Regions from separate parts of the Cupriavidus sp. NPDC089707 genome, predicted to be linked through region 1. Evidence: predicted binding sites of a transcription regulator. Region 1 holds the regulator's gene; each other region holds the start of a gene.
What was found. The regulator LexA, encoded in region 1, represses DNA repair genes until DNA is damaged. The targets are predictions, from matches to a motif close to ACTGTATNNNNATACAGT.
Positions count from the first base shown of each region.

Region 2: imuA (translesion DNA synthesis-associated protein ImuA) is a predicted target of LexA. The motif match lies at 1,518-1,535, and genes of this name have one in related genera.
Region 3: recA (recombinase RecA) is a predicted target of LexA. The motif match lies at 3,003-3,020, and genes of this name have one in related genera.

Region 1 is NZ_JBIVHB010000003.1:244,358-251,793, forward strand. It holds gene ACIP1U_RS07435 (replicative DNA helicase) at 1-44, opposite strand, end outside; gene rplI (50S ribosomal protein L9) at 219-671, opposite strand; gene rpsR (30S ribosomal protein S18) at 703-981, opposite strand; gene priB (primosomal replication protein N) at 985-1,284, opposite strand; gene rpsF (30S ribosomal protein S6) at 1,362-1,736, opposite strand; gene ACIP1U_RS07460 (asparaginase) at 1,849-2,841, opposite strand; gene lexA (transcriptional repressor LexA) at 3,140-3,796, shown strand; gene ACIP1U_RS07470 (hypothetical protein) at 3,910-4,080, shown strand; gene ACIP1U_RS07475 (hypothetical protein) at 4,118-4,468, opposite strand; tRNA gene ACIP1U_RS07480 (tRNA-His) at 4,627-4,702, opposite strand; gene ACIP1U_RS07485 (hypothetical protein) at 4,805-5,083, opposite strand; gene dusA (tRNA dihydrouridine(20/20a) synthase DusA) at 6,065-7,102, opposite strand; gene ACIP1U_RS07495 (NADPH-dependent FMN reductase) at 7,387-7,436, opposite strand, start outside.
Region 2 is NZ_JBIVHB010000014.1:11,057-18,492, forward strand. It holds gene ACIP1U_RS21185 (SagB/ThcOx family dehydrogenase) at 1-1,226, shown strand, start outside; gene imuA (translesion DNA synthesis-associated protein ImuA) at 1,586-2,500, shown strand; gene ACIP1U_RS21195 (Y-family DNA polymerase) at 2,433-4,001, shown strand; gene ACIP1U_RS21200 (error-prone DNA polymerase) at 3,998-7,372, shown strand.
Region 3 is NZ_JBIVHB010000001.1:262,371-269,806, reverse strand. It holds gene sucC (ADP-forming succinate--CoA ligase subunit beta) at 1-221, opposite strand, end outside; gene ACIP1U_RS01290 (DUF2889 domain-containing protein) at 313-1,020, opposite strand; gene recX (recombination regulator RecX) at 1,235-1,702, opposite strand; gene recA (recombinase RecA) at 1,805-2,860, opposite strand; gene ACIP1U_RS01275 (response regulator) at 3,089-3,778, shown strand; gene ACIP1U_RS01270 (sensor histidine kinase N-terminal domain-containing protein) at 3,859-5,406, shown strand; gene ACIP1U_RS01265 (DUF4212 domain-containing protein) at 5,403-5,732, shown strand; gene ACIP1U_RS01260 (MFS transporter) at 5,983-7,436, shown strand, end outside.

The DNA of each region.
Region 1 (7,436 bases):
ACCTTGAGGTTATCGAGTTGGGGGTCGGCGACGGGCGCGTTCATGAGGAGGGATTATAACGGCGGGACGCTGGCAGGAGGACGCACTAGACCGGACATTTGCCGGACATCTGCCAGCCAGTGCAAGCGGGCAACAAAAAAGGCAGGAGCCAGGGCTCCTGCCTTTTTTGCTTGCAGTGTTTCGAGCGGCGCCGCCAGGCGGCACCGCTGCAGCGGGTCTTAGACCTGCTCGCCCAGCACCGACACGGTCACGTCGACCACGACGTCGGTGTGCAGCGCGACGCTGATCGGGTGGTCGCCCACCATCTTCAGCGGGCCGTTCGGCAGGCGAACCTGCGCCTTCTCGAGCTTGAAGCCTTGGCCCTCCAGCGCCACGGCGATGTCGGCGTTGGTGACCGAGCCGAACAGACGGCCGTCCACACCCGACTTCTGGCTGATCTGGACGGTCAGGCCGTTCAGCTTTTCGCCTTCGGCTTGCGCGGCGGCCAGCTTCTCGGCAGCGGCCTTTTCCAGCTCGGCGCGCTTGACTTCGAATTCGGCGATCGCGGTTTGCGTGGCGCGACGCGCCTTCTTCGACGGGATCAGGAAGTTACGAGCGTAACCGTCCTTCACCTTGACGATGTCACCCAGGTTGCCCAGGTTGATGACTTTTTCCAGCAGAATGACTTGCATCGTGTTTTCTCCGTTACGGACCTAGGGCCTATCAGTTCTTGTGCAGGTCGGTGTACGGCAGCAGCGCGAGGAAACGCGCACGCTTGATCGCCGTATCCAGCTGACGCTGATAGTGGGCCTTGGTGCCGGTCAGGCGGGCCGGCGTGATCTTGCCGTTGTCGCCGACGAAGTCCTTCAGGGTGTCCAGATCCTTGTAGTCGATCTGTTCCACGCCAGCCACGGTGAAGCGGCAGAAGCGCTTGCGCTTGAACAGCGGGTTCTGTTGCTGGAAGCGCTTCTTGTTCTTGTTGTCACGTTTGACGAATGCCATGATTCAATCCTTTACGAATGCTTTACATCCGGTGATGTGAAAGACGAGAGCCTTGCTGTTGCGATGCTTGCGGGCGAGGAATCCTTCGCAGTCGAGCAGCGTGCCGAGCGGTAGTCGCTCAAGCCGCTGGCCAACCTGTCCGATCCCCATCGCAGCGATGGCAAACTCGACCTGCCGCGGCGTTTCCGCCTCGACCGCCTCGCCGCTGTACTGCAGGATGCAGTTCACGACGGGCACTCCGGCCGGGGTATAGCGCAGGGCATCGCGTTCCGCCAGGGTGGCGGCGAGCCGAAGCTGGTTCAACGCGGGGCCTCTTGCCGTTTGCCATCAGTGCCGCCGCGGCCGACGCTGTCAGCCTGGGCGCGCACCGCAGTCCGCACTCAGGCGGCCTGGCCTTCGGTGGTCGTTTGCGCGGCCTTGCGGGCTTCTTCGCGCTGCACTTCCTTCATCATCGGCGAAGGAGCGGTCTCGGCCTTCTTGGTCTGCACGATCAGGTGGCGCAGGACGGCGTCGTTGAACTTGAACGCGTGTTCCAGTTCAGCCAGGGTGTCCTTGCCGCATTCGATGTTCAGGCAAACGTAGTGAGCCTTGGCCAGCTTCTGGATCATGTAGGCCATCTGGCGACGGCCCCAGTCTTCCACGCGGTGAACGTTGCCGTTCTGCGAGGTCACGAGCTGCTTGTAGCGCTCGATCATGGCCGGCACTTGTTCGCTCTGGTCCGGGTGGACGATGAAGACGATTTCGTAATGACGCATTGACGCTCCTTTTGGGATTAGCCACCCGGGCGTCACGAGTCCGGTGCGGCAAGGTTGAATAGCCTTAAATTATAGCCCGGCGTGAACCGGGCGCGCAAGCAGCAAGGCCGCTTCAGGCCTTGGCAAACGCTGCCTGCAAGCGCACTGGATCCCGCGCCAGCGCAGGATCGGCCGCCAGCGCCAGTGTAAGCAGCACCCTCGCCTTGTACGGATTCAGGTCCGCGGCAGAGACGAAAACGCCATCGGACGGGCCAGGATGCACCGGGATCGCCACATGACCGGCCCCAGTGCGTGAACTGCGCACCACAGCCACGCCGGCGGCGGCGGCATCCACCAGGGCCTCTGCCAGCACTTCATGTATCGAACCATTGCCCGCCGCGGCCACCACCAGGCCGGCCACGCCAGCCTGCACCAGCGCGTCGACGGCGACACGACCCGGCTGCGTGTAGCTCGCCACGATCTCAACCACCGGCCACGCGCGTGGCATCGGCCCGATCGCCCATGCCTGCCGGGGCGTGCGGGCGAACCGCACGTAGTCGTCCTGCACCATCCCGAGCGGCCCGCATTGGGACACGAAGGCATCCACTGCCGAGGTATGCGCCTTGGCAACATCGCGCGCCGCGTGGATCTGCTGGTTCAGCACCACCAGAACCCCCTTGCCGCGCGCATCCGGATGGACCGCCACCCGCACCGCGTCGAGCAGGTTGAGCGGACCGTCAGCCGACAGCGAGGTGGACGGCCGCATCGCCGCCGTCATCACCACCGGGACCGGGCATGCCTGCGTGAGGTGCAGCGCCATCGCAGTCTCTTCCAGCGTATCGGTGCCGTGCGTGATCACGATGCCCGCCACATCCGCCTGCGCCGACCAGTGCTCCACGCGCGCCGCAAGCGCCGCCCAGAGCGCGAAGGTCATGTCCTTGCTGTCGACCTGCGCCACTTGCTCGGCTTCGATCCGCGCCACCGACTTCAGTACCGGAACCGCGGCCAGCAACGACGACACGGGCACGGTGGCCGCCTGGTAGTGCGCGCTACTGGCAGGGTTCCCGGAAGCGCCGGCAATGGTGCCGCCGGTAGCCAATACAACGATGCGAGGCAATTGGGTCATGGGTGCTGGAGGCTCAGGAAACAGGAAGGGAACGCAAGCGCCGGGAGATCGAGTCGCGATTGTAATGGCGGACTTCCGCCAGCATGGCGCGCGCCGAGGCCGATCGGTCCACGCACGCCAGCAAAAATTCTGCTTGCACTGACGCCGATACTGTATAAAATCACAGCATACTGTTTAAACATACAGTGCCCGGCTCGCCGGATGCAGGATACCTGCGGACAGCCCAGCTCGACAGCACAGCTCGTTGGGCAGCCCATCCCAGCCCTGCCCCAGCGCGCCCGCACGGAACGGCGATCCCATGGCGACCCTGACACCCCGGCAGCAGCAGATTTTCGATCTGATCCGCAATACGATCCGCCGTACCGGCTTCCCGCCCACGCGCGCCGAAATTGCTGCCGAATTCGGCTTTTCCTCGCCAAACGCAGCGGAAGAACACTTGCGCGCGCTGGCCCGCAAAGGCGTGATCGAGTTGACGCCAGGCGCCTCGCGCGGCATCCGCCTGAAGGTTTCACGCAGCGACTCGGAGATGCCGGACCAGTTCTCGCTGCCCATCCCCGGCGTATTGCAGCTGACGCTGCCGTTGGTAGGCCGCGTTGCCGCCGGCAGTCCCATCCTTGCCGCCGAGCATATCGACCGCCAATACCAGGTCGACGCCTCGGTCTTCGATGAACGCCCCGACTACCTGCTGCGCGTGCGCGGCCTGAGCATGCGCGACGCCGGCATTCTCGACGGCGACTTGCTCGCCGTGCGGCGCGCCAGCGAAGCGCCCAACGGCAAGATCGTGGTGGCGCGACTCGGCGACGATGTCACGGTCAAGCGCCTGCAACGGCGCGGCGGCCATATCGAGTTGATCGCAGAAAACCCGGACTTCGCCAACATCATCGTTGAACCCGGGCGCGAAGAGTTTTCGCTGGAAGGCATTGCGGTCGGTCTGATCCGATCCTCCGGCTTCTAACCGGGCACTGCAGGCGCTTCGCCTGCGCGGACCCATCCGCTTCCATTGCTTTGCAGACGCCGCCCGGCTTGCCGGGTGTTGACCCCGCTTTTGCCTGAAAAAGAGGTGCAACCATGCCGCAAACCCACCCCGTCGCCGCCCGCCGCCCGGTCAAACCGGTACCCTTCCGCCAGTGCAAGGGCGTACGCGTCTATCAGGGCGCGCAGCGCCGGACCATGGTGGGCAGCATGGCCGCCATCTGCAGGATGCTTGAACTGGAAACCACGAGCAAGCTGGCCATCTGAAGATGACCTGACTTTCCGACCAGCGGCCTGCCCTGCATCAGCTACGCGCGCACGCCTTGGTTTCCGTTTCCAGTTCTTGCGGCGTCATCTGCGGGAACCACGTATCGGTCTTGCGCAGTTCGACGGCCGTGCCATCCGGCTTGGCCGTCAGCGAGATCAGATAGGCATATGCAAACTCGCCGCCGCCTTTTGGCTGCCCGATCCGGATTTCCGTCTGATTCTGTGCCGGCAGATTGACTACCGTGGCCTCATCGCCAAGATTGTTGCGCAGGCATTTGGCAACATCGGCCATTTTTGCCGGCGTGAACAAGCGCATCGGCGGCCGTGCTCGAATGTCTTTTTCCGACGTGCCAGTGGCGCACCCGGCCATCATCGCGGCCACTGCCACGCTAGCGCCCAATACCACTGCTCGAAGAAACATACGAAGCCTTTGGAGTAAAGGCGCGGCACATCGGTCGTGGGCAGACGGAACACCAGGACCGAGCTTCGCGCGGAATTCCACAAAGCAAAACAGCGCCCGTAAAGGCGCTGTTTTGCAGAATAATTTGGGGTGGCTGATGGGACTCGAACCCACGACGACAGGAATCACAATCCTGGACTCTACCAACTGAGCTACAGCCACCGCAGAGGTCATCAGCGAAGCGCTGATCGACGAAAACCAAGATTATACAAACTCTTTTCCGAGATGGCTAGTATCCCGCACAAATTTTTTTCTGGACTTGCATCACGACTTGCGCGGCTGCCACTTCGCCTCCAGCAATACTGCCTGCTTGATGGCAGCAATGGTCTCCGCCTCGGTGCCGAAGTGGCCCAACAGCCGGCGTGACTTGCCATTGAGGACGGCTTCCTGCAGCGCCCTGCCCGCGGCTGCCGAGGTGCCGTAGTGCCAGCAGTAGCGCGCCGTCCATTTGCCATCCTGCAGTTGTTCGGCGACCCAGACCAGCCTGAAGTCTTCAAACACCTCGCCGAATGACTCTTCGTTGTTTGCGTTCGCTTTGTCCACGCTTGCTGCCGTCAGTCCGCCTGTGGCGATGCGAAGAATCGTAGCACGCGGACCAGGGGGCAGACATGGGCGCGGAACGCGGCGCGACAGGCCTTTGCGGTAAGTCGCCATTTGCAGGCGATATCGCATGCGCAGCCCCACCTCTGCAGGGTTCTTGCCGAACGTGCGCGCAGCGATACTCTGCCCCGAGGGACATTGACCCCCCTCGATCTTCCCGTCAGGCGGCCCGTCCCATCGGGCTGCCTGCCTCTTTTTTCTCCTCCCCCGGCAGTTCGGCTTGGCAATGCAAGGTTCGCTGGAACCTCGCGCATTGGCCATGGCCCAACCATCTTCAGGAAGATTGCGAGGAAGGAGCATGCGAACAATGCTTGGACGTCTGGCGGGAGTCTTGTCGCTGCTGGGGCTGGTCGCGGCCCTGGCGGGCTGCGCGGGCGGGGGCGCCGATGGACGGGAGTCGGGGATCACGACCTACGGAACGCTGGACGTTGGCATCAGCCATACTTCGCGATAGATCTCGCGCCGCAAGCGTGACCGATGGAACTCTTTTCCGGGCCGTCCGGTCAAACCGGCTCGAATGGCGCGTCGCAAAAGGCCAAAAAAAGAGTCCGCAGCGCGGACTCTTAACTTTAGCGATCTCAAATGCCCTGAAGGCCGTTGTAATGTAACTGTCATCCGGGAATTGCACCATTCGGGTAAACGAAGAGCGCCAGACGCGCCGACGAAAAAAAGCCCGCCGAAGCGGGCTGAATAATCAGTTGAAGAAAGCCCTGCATTCGAGGGCAGGCACAGTGTAGAAAAGTGCCCTGCCTTGGCGAATTAGGGGAATCCCTTTCCAGGCGCCAGTTTCCGGGCGATCGGCGATAGCAAGTGTCGCGCGCGCTACTCTCGGCAATCGATGCATAAATTGACGATTCGGTGTTAGAGCACCGACTCAAGCGCCCCATCATAACGGGTGACACCCGATCGTTCGGCGCGAACGCTCTATGCCGCCAGCGGCTCTGATGCCAGGGGACGCAGGTGTGTACGCGCCTCCGCAAACAGTGCATCAACATCGGCGCGAGTGCGCGCGGCATGCATGCGTTTCGCATCGGACAGCACGCGGCGCCAGCCTCGTCCTCCCGCAACGCCTCGGTACAGCCCCAGCATATGCCGGGTGACTGCACCCATATACCCGCCGCGCTCGACCATGTCGCCGATATAACCCTGCATCGATAGCTCTACATCCAACCGCGATCGCACTGGTGCCTCGGCGTCGCCATAGAAGCGTACATCCATTTCAGCCAGCACATAGGGCTGGTGATAGGCCTCGCGGCCAATCATCACACCGTCGACATGTCGCAGATGTCGCGCCATCTCGTCATAGGTGACGATGCCGCCATTGATCAGGATCTCCAACTGCGGAAATTCCTGTTTCAGCTGGTATGCGACTTCATAGCGCAGCGGCGGAATCTCGCGGTTTTCCTTTGGGCTCAGGCCTTTCAGGATGGCATTGCGCGCATGAACGATAAATGTGTCGCAGCCTGCTTCCGCGACCGTGCCGACAAAATCTCGCACGAAATCGTAGTGCTCGATGGTATCGATGCCGATGCGATGCTTCACCGTCACCGGGATGCCGACCGCATCGCGCATCGCCTTCACGCAATCGGCAACCAGTTCGGGCTCCGCCATCAGGCAGGCGCCGAAAGCACCGCGCTGCACGCGCTCGGAGGGGCAGCCGCAATTCAGGTTGATCTCCTTGTAGCCCCATTGCTCGCCCAGCCTCGCGGCCGCGGCGAGGTCTGCCGGCTCACTGCCGCCCAGTTGCAGCGCGACGGGCTGCTCGGCAGCATCGAAATCGAGGTGACGCGGCACGTCTCCATGCAGCAGCGCGCCGGTGGTCACCATCTCGGTATACAGCCAGGTATGGCGACTGAGCTGGCGGTGGAACGTGCGGCAATAACGGTCAGTCCAGTCCATCATCGGCGCCACGGATATGCGGCGCGGACTTGCCGCGGCAGGTTTACCTTGGAAATGGGTCATTTGGGAACGGATCGGCGTGACCAATCCTCATGCTACTCGCAGATATCAACGCCGCCCGGTGGAGGCAGCTCCCGTGCGCCGGGGGCGTCGCACACAATGCAGCCGCGGCAATATCGCGGCTTTTCGGGAGGCGCATGAGTTTACCACCCTGGTAGATCTTTCGCCCGAGACGCTGCAGGCGCGCTACGGCCAGACCGTGACGAAGGTCGTAGCCGGCACGGAGAAAACCTCGATGATACTGACCACGAACGATCAGTCGTGCCAGGGCGCGGCCACGCGCAAGCTCATCGTGTGGCTGAAGTCTTGTCGATCCACGTGGCGAACGCGGCCAGGA
Region 2 (7,436 bases), on a different contig from region 1:
ATCTGCCGGGCGGGGTCTACCATTACCTGAGCCGCGACCACGTCCTTGAACAGCGGGCTGCATTGGATGATCCGCGATGGACTGAGGCGTTCCCGGGCGGCGGTATCCTGGTTGGCATCAGCTCGATCCATTGGCGCGAGGCATGGAAATACGGAATGCGCGCCTGGCGCTACTGCCAGCATGACTGCGGCCATGCCATTGCCGCAGTCAGTTACGCGGCAGCGGCTCTCGGATGGCAGACGCGGCTGCTCGAGACTGCAGCGGATGATGCCTTGGCCGCATTGCTTGGATTGGATCGCAGCGACGATTTCGGAGCGGCCGAGCGGGAGGTGCCGGATGTCGTGCTATGGATCGGCAATGCGGAAAAACGGCCTGACCTGGAGCGCCTGTGGTCCGCTCTCGATAAGGCGCACTGGTACGGCTACGCAAACCCGCTAAGCGCGGGACACGTAAGTTGGCCGGATATCGATTCGGTCGATCGTGCCACGCGCAAGTCTCTGACTGGCACACCGACCCCGCTGAATCCGGAGCCGCCACTGCGGCCTGCGGCGCCCGCCTTCGACCTGAGCTTTGCCCGGATCGCCCGGCAGCGCCGCAGCGCCACAAGCTTCGATGGCACGGCGCACATTACCGCTACCGCCTTCTTTACAATGCTGGCAAGCCTGCTGGCGCGTCGCGACACGCCACCGTGGAACGTGCTGATGTCTCCTGCTGCGGTGCATCTGGCGCTATTGGTTCACCGCGTGGACGGACTGGAGCCGGGCCTGTACGTGCTGGTGAGAAACTCCGGGGCGCTGCATGGACTCAAGCAGGCTATGCGCCCGGAATGGCTGTGGCAGAGAATCGGACCGGACCATCTGCCACTCTATCTTCTGCTGCCGTACGATTTACGCGCAGTGGCAAAACTGATCTGTTGCCACCAGGATATCGCCGCCGATTCCTACTTCGCGTTGGGCATGCTCGCAAACTTCGAAATCGCCCTGAAGCAGCCATGGCGTTATCGGCATCTTCTCTGGGAATGTGGCATTCTCGGCCAGGCACTTTATCTTGAAGCCGAAGCCACCGGAGAGCGCGCCACGGGGATCGGCTGCTTTTTCGACGATGAAATGCATGCCATGCTCGGCATCAAGGATCACACATGGCAGAGCCTGTATCACTTTACCGTTGGCTGCGCCATGGTCGATCAACGCTTGTCGACGCTTGCACCGTATGAGGTTCAGGCTTGACCCGGAAGTGCTGTTCCGGGAAGACTCCGCCAATCCATCAGCTTTCGGACTCCGCTGGGCAAGGACACCGCAATCCAGGCTTCGGAACTCGCAGTCTCGGTCGCGGCTGCTCAACCAAAGGGCGCCGGTGAACCGGAACCGTCAGGTCCTGGCAAGCGTCACGGGATTGCACGCCAGTCCGGCTAATTCCGGATTTCCAGTCCAGCAAAAGCGCACGTAGTCCGGCCAATTCCGTTTTCCTACACCATCCCTGGCGTCCTTCGCACGCCTACCTCTTGCGTTCGCCTCGATACTGTATAAATATACAGTTATCGTAAATATTCTATGTCCTCGCTTCCCGCGAGCGACCCCGACTTCACATGCCTGCGCAATCGTACGCAGCCCCGCCCATGGCGGCGGTGGGCCTTCCTTTCCCTGCGCCGACGCCGGCCAGGCCCGCAGCCCCGGCAGCCCACGCCACGCGGCAGCAGGCGCTGTCGGCGCTCGAGCAGCGCTATCCAGGCCTGTGGCGCGCCGGCCAGCTGGGCCGCGCCGGCAGCGCCGCAGTGTGCCCGACCGGGTACGACGCGCTCTCGGCCGAACTGCCCGGCGGCGGCTGGCCGGCGGGCGGACTGACTGAACTGCTGACCACGCAGGGCGGCGCGGGCGAACTGCGCCTGCTGCTGCCGGCGCTGCGCGTGCTGGCCGGGGCGGGGCGCCGCATCGCGCTGGTGGCGCCGCCTTGCCTGCCCAATGCGATGGGCCTGGCCGCGGCCGGCCTGCCGGCGCGCCAGCTGTACTGGCTGCGCCCGTCTGCCGGCGCGGCCAAAGGCGCACAGCAGGCCGACATGCTGTGGGCGGCCGAACAGGTGCTGCGCAGCCAGGCCTTCGGCGGCGTGCTGGTGTGGCTGCCCACGGCCCGGCCCGAGGCGCTGCGCCGGCTGCAGGTGCTGGCGCAGGCCGGCGACGCGGTGGTGTGGGCGCTGCGCCCGGCCGCGGCGCTGCGCGAATCGTCGCCGGCGGTGCTGCGCCTGCTGCTGGCGCCGCAACCCGGCAATGCGCTGTCGATCACCTTCCACAAGCGGCGCGGGCCGGTGCGCGATACGCCGTTGCTGCTGCGCCTGGGCGAAATGGAGGCAGCCACGCGCACGGCCGCCTGGCCCGTGCCCGCCGGCGCCCCGGCTGGCGCGCCTTCCGTTGTGTCTTCGTCTTCTCAGTCTTCTCCCGATGCCGTACTGGATCGCGGTGCACCTGCCGCGCCTGCCCCTGGACGCACTGCAGCCCAACTGGCCTGAGCCGGTTGCCTCCAGCCCATCCTCCGCCACCGGCACGCTGCACCATGCGCTGCCGGTGGCGGTGATGGCGCAGGAGCAGGTGGTGCTGGCCAATGGTCCCGCGATGCAGCTGGGCGTGCGCTACGGCATGCGCCGCGGCGGCGTGCAGGCGCTGTCGGCGGACATTGTGCAGCTGGAACGCGACCCGGTTGCGGAAGCGGCGCTGATGGAAACGGTGGCGCTGGCGCTGCTGCGCTTCACGCCGGCCGTGACGTTCGACGAGGAGCTGGAATCGGCCACGTTGATGCTCGACGTCACCGCCAGCCTGCGTCTCTTTGGCGGCCACCGCGCGCTGTGCCGCGCCGTGCGCGCCTGCGTGCGCCAGCTCGGCACCATTGCGCAGGTGGGCAGCGGGCCGACCGCGCACGGCGCCGCCTGGCTGGCGCGCCAGCCGCTGCGGCGCAGCCGCCGCGGCGTGGTGCGGCCCGCGCGCCGGGCGGTGGGCATGGCGCGGCTGCACCGGCTGCTCGACCGCCTGCCGGTCGAGGCGCTGCACACGCTGGCCGACCCGGCCTGGCTCGACGGCATCGGCTGCCGCACGCTGGGCGAGGTGCGGCGCCTGCCGCGCGCCGGCCTGACCCGGCGGCTGGGCCCCGCGCTGCTGGCGCGGCTGGACCAGGCCTATGGCGAGGCCCCGGCGCGCTTTGCCTGGTACGCGGCGCCGCCCACGTTCGCGCAGCGCATGGACCTGCCCGGGCGCATCGAATCCGCCGAAGGCGTGCTGGCCGGCGCGCAGCGCCTGCTGCTGGCGCTGGCCGGCTGGCTGGCGCTGCTGCAGGCCGGCGTCACGCGCTGCGTGCTGGTGCTGGAGCATGAGCGCTACCGGCGCGGCGTCGATACCGAAGGAACTCCGGTCGCGCTCGGCCTGGCCCAGCCCAGCCGCGATCCCGCGCACCTGTCGCGGCTGCTGCGCGAGAAGCTCGACAAGCTCAACTTCCACGCCCCGGTCACCGGCCTGGCGCTGCGCGTGGAAGCGATGCAGGCCTGCGTGCCGCAAAGCGATGCGCTGTTCCCCGAACCCGGCGGCACGCCGGAAGACCTGGGCCGCCTGCTCGATACGCTGATGGCGCGGCTGGGCCGCGACAACGTGCTGCAGCCGCGGCCGCTGGCCGACCACCGGCCCGAGCGCGCCAACCGCTGGGTGCCAGTTGACGAGCCGCAGCCCGGCGGCAAGGCCGCCGCCATGGCAGGCCCGCTGCCGGAGCGCCCGCTGTGGCTATTGCCGCAACCGTTGCCGCTGCCGGTGCAGCAGCACCGCCCCAGCCACGGCGGCCCGCTGGCGCTGCTGAGCAGGCCCGAGCGCATCGAGGCCGGCTGGTGGGACGGCGCGCTGGCCACGCGCGATTACTTCATCGCCGAGCGCGCCGACGGCCTGCGCTGCTGGATCTATCGCGAACGCCCCGGCCACGGCGCGGACGAGGGCAGCGAGTACCGCTGGTTTCTGCACGGGTTGTTCGCATGACGCCGGCGATCCCTTCGCTGCCGGGCCTGCTGCCTGCGCTGCCCGACTACGTGGAGCTGCACTGCATCTCCAACTTCACCTTCCTCACCGGCGCCTCGCACCCGGGCGAACTGATCGAACGCGCCTTCGGCCTGGGCTACCGCGGGCTGGCGCTGACCGATGAGTGCTCGGTGGCCGGCACCGCGCGCGCCCATGATGCGATCCAGACGCTGCGCAAGCGCCTGCACGACGCGGTGGCACGCAGCGCGGCGCGGGGCGCGGAGGCAGACATCGACGAGCCGCTGCTTGATCCCGAAGGCGACACCGATGCCGACGAGGACGACCCCGCCGCGCACGCCAGCCGCCACCAGCGGCTGCAGGCGCTGGCCGCTGCTGCCGACAGCTTCGCGCTGCTGATCGGCAGCCGCTTCAGCCTGCCTCCAGCCGATGGCGCCGATCGCCCGCCGCTGCGGCTGGTGCTGGTCGCCCAGCACCGCGACGGTTTCGGCAACCTGTCCGAACTGATCACGCTGGGCCGCCGCCGCGCGCAGAAGGGCAGCTACCGGCTGCATCCCGAAGATATCGCCACGCCCACCGGCGACGAAGCCCACCTGCGCGGCATGCCGGGCTGCCTGGCGCTGCTGCTGCCGGACTATTGCGCCGATCCCGGGCTGTTGCGCGAACAGGCGCAGTGGTGCCGCGGCGTCTTCGGCGAGCGCGCGTGGATCGCACTGGAACTGCTGCAAGGCCATGCCGACGGCTTGCACCGCGCGCGCCTGGAAGCCGTGTCGGCGCAGACCGGTGTGCCGCTGGCCGCCGCCGGCGCGGTCACCATGCACGTGCGCTCGCGCAAGCCGCTGTCCGACGTGATGACCGCGATCAGGCTCGGTCAGCCGCTGGCCGAATGCGGCATGGCGCTGGCACCCAATGCCGAGCAGCACCTGCGCATGCGGCAGGTGCTGTCGCGCCTGTACCCGCGCGAGGCGCTGGCGCAGACGCTGAAGATTGCCGCGCAGTGCGATTTCTCGCTGGGCATGCTGCGTTATGAATATCCGGAGGAACTGGTGCCGACGGGCTTCACGCCGATCTCTTACCTGCGCGCCGAAGTGGAGCGTGGCAAGGCCGAACGTTTTCCGAATGGCCTGAAGCCGGAATGGGAAAAGCAGCTGGAGGAAGAGCTGCAGCTGATCGAGGAAAAGCAGTACGAACCGTTCTTCCTCACCGTGCACGACATCGTGCGCTTTGCGCGCGCCAACGGCATCCTGTGCCAGGGCCGCGGCTCGGCCGCCAACTCGCTGGTGTGCTTCTGCCTGTATGTGACCGAGGTCAGCCCCGAGCAGGCCAACCTGCTGTTCGGCCGCTTCCTGTCGCGCGAACGCGATGAGCCGCCCGACATCGATGTCGACTTCGAGCACCAGCGGCGCGAAGAGGTGATCCAGTACATCTACCAGAAGTACGGCCGCCACCGTGCCGCGCTGGCGGCGTCGCTGATCACCTACCGTTCGCGCAGCGCGTTGCGCGACGTGGGCCGCGCGCTGGGCATCGACGCGAGCGTGGTCGAGCAGGTAGTCAAGGGCCAGGCCTGGTGGGACGGCCCGGGCTTCGTGGAGAAGATCGCGCGCTACGGGCTCGATCCCGACTCGCCGGCGGTGCAGCAGTGGGCCAGCCTGACCGCGCAGCTGCGCGGCTTTCCGCGCCACTTGTCGCAGCACGTGGGCGGCTTCGTGATCGCGCGCCACAAGCTGTCGCGGCTGGTGCCGATCGAGAACGCGGCCATGGCGGACCGCAGCGTGATCCAGTGGGACAAGGATGACCTGGAATCGCTTGGCCTGCTCAAGGTCGATGTACTGGCGCTGGGCATGCTGTCGGCGATCCGGCGTGCGCTGGAGATGATTCCCAACCCTGACAAGGCGCGTGTGGGATTGCCTGCGCGCATGGAAGACATCCCCAAGGAAGATCCGGACACCTACGACATGATCTGCAAGGCCGACACCATCGGCGTGTTCCAGATCGAATCTCGCGCGCAGCAGTCGATGCTGCCGCGGCTGCAGCCGCGCGCGTATTACGACCTGGTGGTGGAAGTTGCAATCGTCCGCCCCGGCCCAATCCAGGGCGGCATGGTCCACCCTTACCTGAAGCGGCGCGAGGCGTTCCGCCTGACGAAGAAGCCGCCGGTTTACTTCAACGCCGTGATCGAGAAGGTGCTGGGCCGCACGCTGGGCGTGCCGATCTTCCAGGAGCAGGTGATGCAGCTGGCCATCGACGCGGCCGGTTTTTCGCCGGGGCAGGCCGACCAGTTGCGGCGCTCGATGGCCGCGTGGCGGCGGCGCGGCGACTTGCGCCAGCACCAGGACGCGCTGGTGCGCGCGCTGACCGGCAACGGCTATCCGGAATCGTTCGCGCTGGCGATCTGCAAGCAGATCGAGGGGTTTGGCGAATACGGTTTTCCGGAGAGCCATGCGGCCAGTTTTGCCAAGCTGGTGTATGTCAGCTCCTGGCTCAAATGCCACCATCCGTCGGCCTTCTTGTGCGCGCTGCTGAACAGCCAGCCGATGGGGTTCTATTCGCCGTCGCAACTGGTGCAGGATGCGCAGCGGCATGATGTGGTGGTATTGCCGGTGGACGTCACGCTGAGCCGGTTGGAAAGCACGCTGGAGCAGGTGGAGGCCGATGCGCCTCCGCGTGTGCGTCTCGGCCTGAGCCGCGTCAAGGGCATGCGCGAGGAGGCCGCGCTGCGCATCGAGGAGGCGCGTGCGCAGCGTGCGTTCGACAGCGTGGAAGACCTGGCGCTGCGTGCCGCGCTGGATCGGCATGATATCGACGTGCTGGCCGCTGCAGACGCGTTGGCGCCGCTTGCGGGCCATCGTCGGCAGGCGCGCTGGCAGGCACGCGCGGCGGCCGAGCACGCGGCGCACCGCGATCTTTTGTACGAGGCGCCGCCGGCAGAAGATGCGCTCGTACTGCCTGCGCCGCGGCTGGGAGAGGATGTGACGGCGGACTACGCCAGCCTCGGGCTCTCGCTCAAGTCGCATCCGCTGGCGTTGTTGCGGGACAGGTTGAAGGCGATGCGGTTTGCTACCGCCAGTCAGCTGCAGCGCTGTGGCAATGGGCGGCGGGTGAGGGCTTGCGGGATTGTCACGGTGCGACAGCGGCCTTCTACGGCAAGCGGGACGATTTTTGCGACGATTGAGGATGAGACTGGTACGGTCAATCTGATCTTATGGCCGGATCTGGTGGAGAGGCAGAGGAAGGAGGTGTTGGGGGCTACGTTGCTGGGGGTGGTGGGGACCTGGCAGCGGCAGGGGGAGGTGCGGCACCTTGTGGCCAAGGAACTCGTGGATCTTAGTCCGTTGCTGGGGAGGTTGATGGTGGGGAGTCGGGATTTTCATTGAGTTTTTTTGTGTGGGGTGCTGCAGCTGGGCATCTGGTGGGTATTTGATATGCCCGGGTTTCGCC
Region 3 (7,436 bases), on a different contig from region 1:
GAGGCATAGGTCTTGACGTCTTCAATGCTCTTGGCAACCTTGACGCCGCCGCCCTTGCCGCGGCCGCCCGCATGAATCTGTGCCTTGACAACCCACACCGGGCCGCCGAGCTGTTCTGCGGCCTTCAGGGCCTCGTCAACCGAGAACGCGGGGATGCCGCGCGGAACCGGCACATTGTATTTGCGCAGGATTTCCTTGCCTTGATACTCATGGATATTCATGCGTGTTTCCTTTCGGGTAGGCGTAAAAGGTAGAAGGGAAGAATCTGAAAAAGGAGACGAACTCTCTCGTCTGGGTGGCCGATCCTGAGAATCAGCCGGAAGTGCCGGTTGGCCTGTCGGCCGGGACAGCGTCGTTGCCGTCGTCGTTGGCTTGACCACCGCGGTCGCCATTGGCCACGGCGGGCGCCCGAGGCGCGGTTGCGACGGCAGGTGCGGCCTCGGCCCTTGCCTTGGGCGTCGGCTGGTGACCATACCAGCGCGGGTAAAACTCACGGACCACCTCGCCATCGAAACGCAGCGCATGGCAGCCGTGCAACTGATAGGGCGGCTCCGGATTCGGATCGTCCTCGCCGTTGTCGCGGATGCTGATGACTTCGCCGGCAAATGCCTGGATCGCGGTGCTGGGCAGCACGCCGGCGGCTTCAGTCAGGTGGGAACAGCCGTTGATGCCGGCCAGGCGCTCGCGCACCGCCTTGCGGAAGCCCTTGCGCAGGTTCAGGCCAATCAGCTTGCGGTAGGCCGGGCCGATGGTGTCGCACTGCGACGGGTACGGCACCCAGTCAGAGCAGGCCTCGGCGTCCAGCACCGTCATGTCCTCGTTGATCGTGACGCGCAGCCACAGGTCATGCAGGGGCTGGCCCACCGGGCGGATACGGTCGCCGGCAAGTTCGATATCGCGGGGCTTGGTGTCGGTCAGGCGCACCTCGACATCCCACAGGCCGTCCTCTCTCTGGTACGCCTCGGCCGTAATGGCACGGCGATGGCGCAGGGAGCGGTTGACGGGCTGGGACAGAGGCATGGCCAGGCTGGAATAACGGAAACGCTGGGGGCTTGGGAACGGGGCGCCGGAGCACCGAATAACCCGGGGAGTTTAACATGCCGCGCTGGTTTGCCCGGGAACATCCTTGTGCGGCGACTGTCGCCCCGCATTGTCGGGCGACCGGCGCGCCATTACACCTGATGCCAGTGCAGGTAATGAACCGACCAATGCGGACGATGCCGCACGCATACGCTCAATCGTCGTTGCCGTACGCTTCGTCAGCGCCCTGGATGATCTTGCTGACCACCGCGCGTGAGAATCCCCGCGCCACCATGAAGCGGATCTGCTTGGCACGCGCCTCCGGCGTATCCGGCGGCACGCCGAAACGCTTGCGCCAGACCTCGCGGGCACGCTCGGTCTCGGTGGCGCGCAGCCTTTCCTGCAGTTCGCCCAGCTGTTCGCTGCCCAGCTTGTGGGTCTTGGCTTCCTGCATCACCCTGGCCGCGCCATAGCGCGCGCCGCGGCGATGGACGAGGCTGTCGGCAAAGCGCTGGTTGGACAGCCAGTTCTCGCGCTCGAGCGCGTCAAGCAACTGCTCGAGCTGCTCCGGCGATTCGGCATGGGGCGCCAGCTTGCGCGTCAGCTCGGCCCGGCTGTGTTCGCGGCGCGACAGGTAGCCGACGGCGCGAGCCTTCAGGGAAAGCGGGGGGCGGGGGGCCATTGGCGGTTCGGTGAAAAGTCCCTAATAAAAAAGGCCGGCGCATCGACTGATGCCCCGGCCCTTCCGGCTGATGCAATCGTGTTGCGTCTTGCGTGGACGCGATCAGCCTTCCAGCGCTTCCGCGGCTACGGGGTTGGTCGGCACCACGCCCAGTGCCACGCGCACCTTGTTCTCGATCTCTTCGGCGATGTCCGGGTTCTCGCGCAGGTATTCACGCGCGTTGTCCTTGCCCTGGCCGATCTTGTCGCCGTTGTAGCTGTACCAAGCGCCCGACTTCTCGACGATCTTGGCGTCCACCCCCAGGTCGATGATCTCGCCCTGGCGGGAGATGCCCTGGCCGTACAGGATGTCAAAGAAGGCTTCGCGGAACGGCGGCGAGACCTTGTTCTTGACCACCTTGACCTTGGTCTCGTTGCCGATGACGTCGTCGCCCTTCTTGATCGAGCCGATGCGGCGGATATCCAGGCGCACCGAGGCGTAGAACTTCAGCGCATTGCCGCCGGTGGTGGTTTCCGGCGAGCCGAACATCACGCCGATCTTCATGCGGATCTGGTTGATGAAGATCACCAGGCAGTTGGTGCGCTTGATGGTGCCGGTCAGCTTGCGCAGCGCCTGGCTCATCAGGCGGGCCTGCAGGCCGGGCAGCGAGTCGCCCATTTCGCCTTCGATTTCAGCCTTGGGCACCAGCGCCGCCACCGAGTCGATCACGATCAGGTCGATCGAGCCCGAACGCACCAGCGCGTCGGTGATTTCCAGTGCCTGCTCACCGGTGTCCGGCTGCGAGATCAGCAGGTCGCCAACATTGACGCCCAGCTTGCCGGCGTAGCTGACATCCAGCGCGTGCTCGGCGTCGATAAAGGCGCAGGTACCGCCCAGCTTCTGCATCTCGGCCACCACCTGCAGCGTCAGCGTGGTCTTGCCCGACGATTCCGGACCATAGATCTCGACCACGCGGCCGCGCGGCAGGCCGCCGACGCCAAGCGCGATGTCGAGGCCGAGCGAACCGGTGGAGACCACCTGGATGTCCTTTTCGACCTCGCCGTCGCCCAGGCGCATGATCGAGCCCTTGCCGAACTGCTTCTCGATCTGGGAGAGCGCGGCGGCAAGCGCCTTCTGCTTCTCGGCGCTCACGCCGGCACCTGCCTTCTTGTCGTCCATGGTCGTCCTTGAATCAAATGGTGTATAAATAGGCCGCATGTGGCGCGGCACCGGCTTTTTGCCGGCTCCAGCGCCGGCCCGGCTGTCTGCGCGGCCGCCACTCAGGAATCATCCCGGGGCGGCCCCAGCGGAATGTGCGGGTACTGTATAAAAAAACAGTATGCTTGGCAAGCCCCATCGCGCCTATTCCGCAGGCGCCCGGCTATGCCGGCCAGGGTGGAGACAACCATGCGTATTCTGATCGCCGAAGATGACGACACGCTGGCCGATGGCCTGACGCGCTCGTTACGTCACTCGGGTTATGCCGTCGACCACGTTGCCGACGGGCAGGGCGCCGACTCGGCCCTCTCTACCCAGACCTTCGACCTGCTGATCCTGGACCTGGGACTGCCGCGCATGTCCGGCCTGGAGGTGCTCAAGCGCCTGCGCGCCCGCGGCGCGATGCTGCCGGTGCTGATCCTGACCGCGGCCGACAGCGTCGACGAACGCGTCAAGGGCCTGGACCTGGGCGCCGACGACTACATGGCCAAGCCTTTTGCGCTGTCCGAGCTGGAAGCGCGCGTGCGCGCGCTGGTGCGCCGTGGCGCCGGCGGCGGCGCCACGCTGATGCGGCACGGGCCGCTGGCTTTCGACCAGGTCGGCCGCATCGCCTACCTGAACGAACAGATGCTCGACCTGTCGGCGCGCGAGATCGGCCTGCTGGAGATCCTGCTCACGCGCTGCGGCCGGCTGGTGTCCAAGGAACAGCTGGTCGACCACCTGTGCGAGTGGGGCGAGGAAGTCAGCAACAACGCCATCGAAGTCTACGTGCATCGCCTGCGCAAGAAGATCGAGGTGGGCGGCATCCGCATCGCCACGGTACGCGGCCTGGGTTATTGCCTGGAAAAATTCCAGCCGGCCGTGGCCGCGCAGCACTGAGGCGACCCTGTTTATGCGGCCCGTCCCTTAGCCCCACCCTTGCAGGCGAGCACGACCGCACCCGAGCGACAAACGTCGAGATGAGCCTGCTGCAACTGCCCTGGCGGCGCGCGCACCGCGCCGTGCCGCCACCCTCCCCTGCCACCCCCGGCACCGACCAGGAACTGGCCGACGCTCTGCCGCACCTGGAGGAAAGCACCGCCACGCCCGCGCCGCGCTCGCTATTCGGCGAGATCCTCGACTGGATGCTGGCGCCGTTGCTGCTGCTATGGCCGATGAGCATCGCGGTGACCTACCTGGTCGCCAAGTCGATCGCCAACGGCCCGTTCGACCGGGCGCTGGAAGCCAGCGCCATCGTGCTGTCGCAGCAGGTGCGCGAGGTCAACGGCCGCATCACGTTGCAGCTGCCCCTGTCGGCGCGCGAGATCCTGCGCGCCGACGAGACCGACAATATCTATTACCAGGTGGTCGGCAAGCGCGGCGAATACATTGCCGGCGACCACGACCTGCCGCTGCCGTCGGAAGACGACCAGGGCCACGCCGGCCTGGTGTCGCTGCGCGACGACCGCGTCGCCGGCAACGACGTGCGCGTGGCCTACACCTACGTCGACCTGCGCCATGTCAGCGGCAACCAGCCGGTGCTGGTGCAGGTGGCCGAAACGCTCGACAAGCGCGCGCGCCTGGCCAACGAGATCATCAAGGGCGTGATCCTGCCCCAGTTCGTGATCCTGCCGCTGGCGGTGGTGCTGGTGTGGTTCGGGCTCTCGCGCGGGCTGGCGCCGCTGACGGCGATCCAGCAGCGCATCCGCGCACGCAACCCGGGCGACACCAGTCCCATCGACGAACGCGCCGCACCGCAGGAGATCACGCCGCTGGTGGGATCGTTCAACGATCTGCTGGCGCAGCTGGACCAGTCAGTGCAGACGCAGAAGCGCTTTATCGCCGATGCCGCGCACCAGATGAAGACACCGCTGGCGGGGCTGCGCATGCAGGCCGAGCTGGCGCAGCGCGAGCAGTCGCCGGAAGAACTGCGGCGCTCGCTGGCGCAGATCGCGGGCAGCTCCGAACGCACCGCGCACCTGGTCACCCAGTTGCTGTCGCTGGCGCGCATGGAAAACCTGGCCGGCGCCGGCGGCATGGGCGAGCTCGACCTGGGCGCGCTGGCGCGCGAAGTGGTCAAGGACTGGCTGCCGCAAGCCTGGGCGCGCGACATCGACCTGGGGCTGGAGGCGGACGACCACCCGGTGACGGTGCTCGGCAACCGGCTGATGCTGACGGAGATGCTCAACAACCTGCTCGACAATGCCATCCGCTACACGCCGCGCGGCGGGCACGCGACGGTGCGCGTCAGCGCCGATGCCTTCGAGCCGTTTGCCTACCTGGACGTGGAAGACACCGGCCCGGGCATTGCGCCGGCCGAGCGCGAACGCGTGATGGAGCGCTTCTACCGCGTGCTCGGCACCAATACCGAAGGCAGCGGGCTGGGCCTGGCCATCGTGCGCGAGATCGTGCAGCAGCACGGCGGCGATGTGCAGATTTCCGACCACGTCTACCAGCAATCGCCGCGCCTGGCCGGCGCGCATTTCCGCGTGACACTGCGCCGCCCCACCGAAACTCCCCCCATATGAGCGACATGCCCGCCCCTGACCTCGCCGAGGCCCGCCAGCGCCAGGCCTGGCATCGCAACCTGCGCTGGATCGCCGGGCTGCTGGCAGTCTGGTTCGTGGTCACCTTCGTGGTGGCGTGGTTTGCGCGCGAACTGCGCTTCGACTTCTTCGGCTGGCCGTTCTCGTTCTGGGTGGGCGCCCAGGGGGCGCTGGTGGTCTACGTGCTGATGGCCGCCCTCTACGCCTGGCGCATGAACCGCGCCGATGAAAGCGCCGATGAAGCTGACGCGCCCGCCCCCCTGCCTTCGCAGGGTACCTTGCGCGGGCCGGGCTCCGATGCTGCATAGCGACATGCCTGCCGGGCGCATAGCAATGCCGCGCAATGGCCGATGCTGGCTGCACCGCAGCATGCGCGGCCCTGAAATCGGCTAGCGTATACCCCGACATTTTTGGCACTTGCGCACCGAAATCTGTCAGAACGCAGTAAGTTTCGCCACCCACAATCCTCTGCAACTCAGGCTCCCGGCCAGCGGCACGGGCCTTTTCCGCGATGTTGCCGCGCCTTGCCCGAGATCCAATCCAGACGGAGGAGACAAGATGGCAAACGTGCAAAACGTTGCGGTACCCGGAGGGGGTGCGCAGAACGCGCCGATGACACACGAGGAGCGCAAGGTGATCTTTGCCTCGTCGCTGGGCACGGTGTTCGAGTGGTACGACTTTTATCTGTACGGTTCGCTGGCGGCGATCATCGCCAAGCAGTTCTTCGCCGGCCTGGACCCGACCTCGGCCTTCATCTTCGCGCTGCTCGCCTTTGCCGCCGGCTTTATCGTGCGGCCGTTCGGCGCGCTGGTGTTCGGCCGCCTGGGCGACATGATCGGGCGCAAGTACACCTTCCTGGTAACGATCCTGCTCATGGGCCTGTCGACCTTCATCGTCGGCCTGCTGCCCGGCTTTGCCACCATCGGCTGGGCCGCCCCGGTGATCCTGATCATCCTGCGCATGCTGCAGGGCCTGGCGCTCGGCGGCGAGTACGGCGGTGCCGCCACCTACGTGGCCGAGCACGCGCCGCACGGCAAGCGCGGGGCGTATACCTCGTGGATCCAGACCACCGCCACGCTGGGCCTGTTCCTGTCGCTGATCGTGATCCTGCTGTGCCGCGAGCTGACCGGCCCGAACTTTGAAGTCTGGGGCTGGCGCATCCCGTTCCTGCTGTCGATCCTGCTGCTGGGGGTGTCGGTGTACATCCGGCTGTCGATGAATGAATCGCCGGCATTCCAGCGCATGAAGGCCGAGGGCAAGACCTCCAAGGCTCCGCTGACCGAGTCGTTCGGGCAGTGGCGCAACCTGAAGATCGTGATCCTGGCCCTGCTCGGCCTGACCGCCGGCCAGGCCGTGGTCTGGTACACCGGCCAGTTCTACGCGCTGTTCTTCCTGACGCAGGTGCTCAAGGTCGATGCCAAGACGGCCAACCTGCTGATCGCCGGCGCACTGGTGATCGGCACGCCGTTCTTTATCTTCTTCGGCTCGCTGTCTGACAAGATCGGGCGCAAGTGGATCATCATGGCGGGCTGCGCACTGGCCGTGCTGACCTACTTCCCGCTGTTCAAGGCGCTGACCCACTACGCCAACCCGGCGCTGGAGCGCGCCCAGCAGACCGCGCAGATCGTGGTGACCGCGGATCCGAAGCAGTGCTCGTTCCAGGGCAGCCCGATCGCCCGCGAAATCGACTTCCGCAGCTCGTGCGATATCGCCAAGCGTACCCTGGCCCAGTCGTCGGCCAGCTATGAGGTGGTGGAAGCCCCGGCCGGCACGGTGGCAACGGTCAAGATCGGCGACAAGGAGATCAAGGCGTTCGACGCCAAGCTCGCCAACAGCCATGCCTTTGACGATGCCAGCAAGGCCCAGATCGCGGCGTTCAAGAAGGAGGTGAGCGGCGCCATGTCCGCCGCCGGCTACCCGGCCAAGGCCGACCCGGCGCAGATGAACACGATCATGGTGCTGGTGATCCTGGTCATCCTGGTGATCTATGTGACCATGGTCTACGGGCCAAT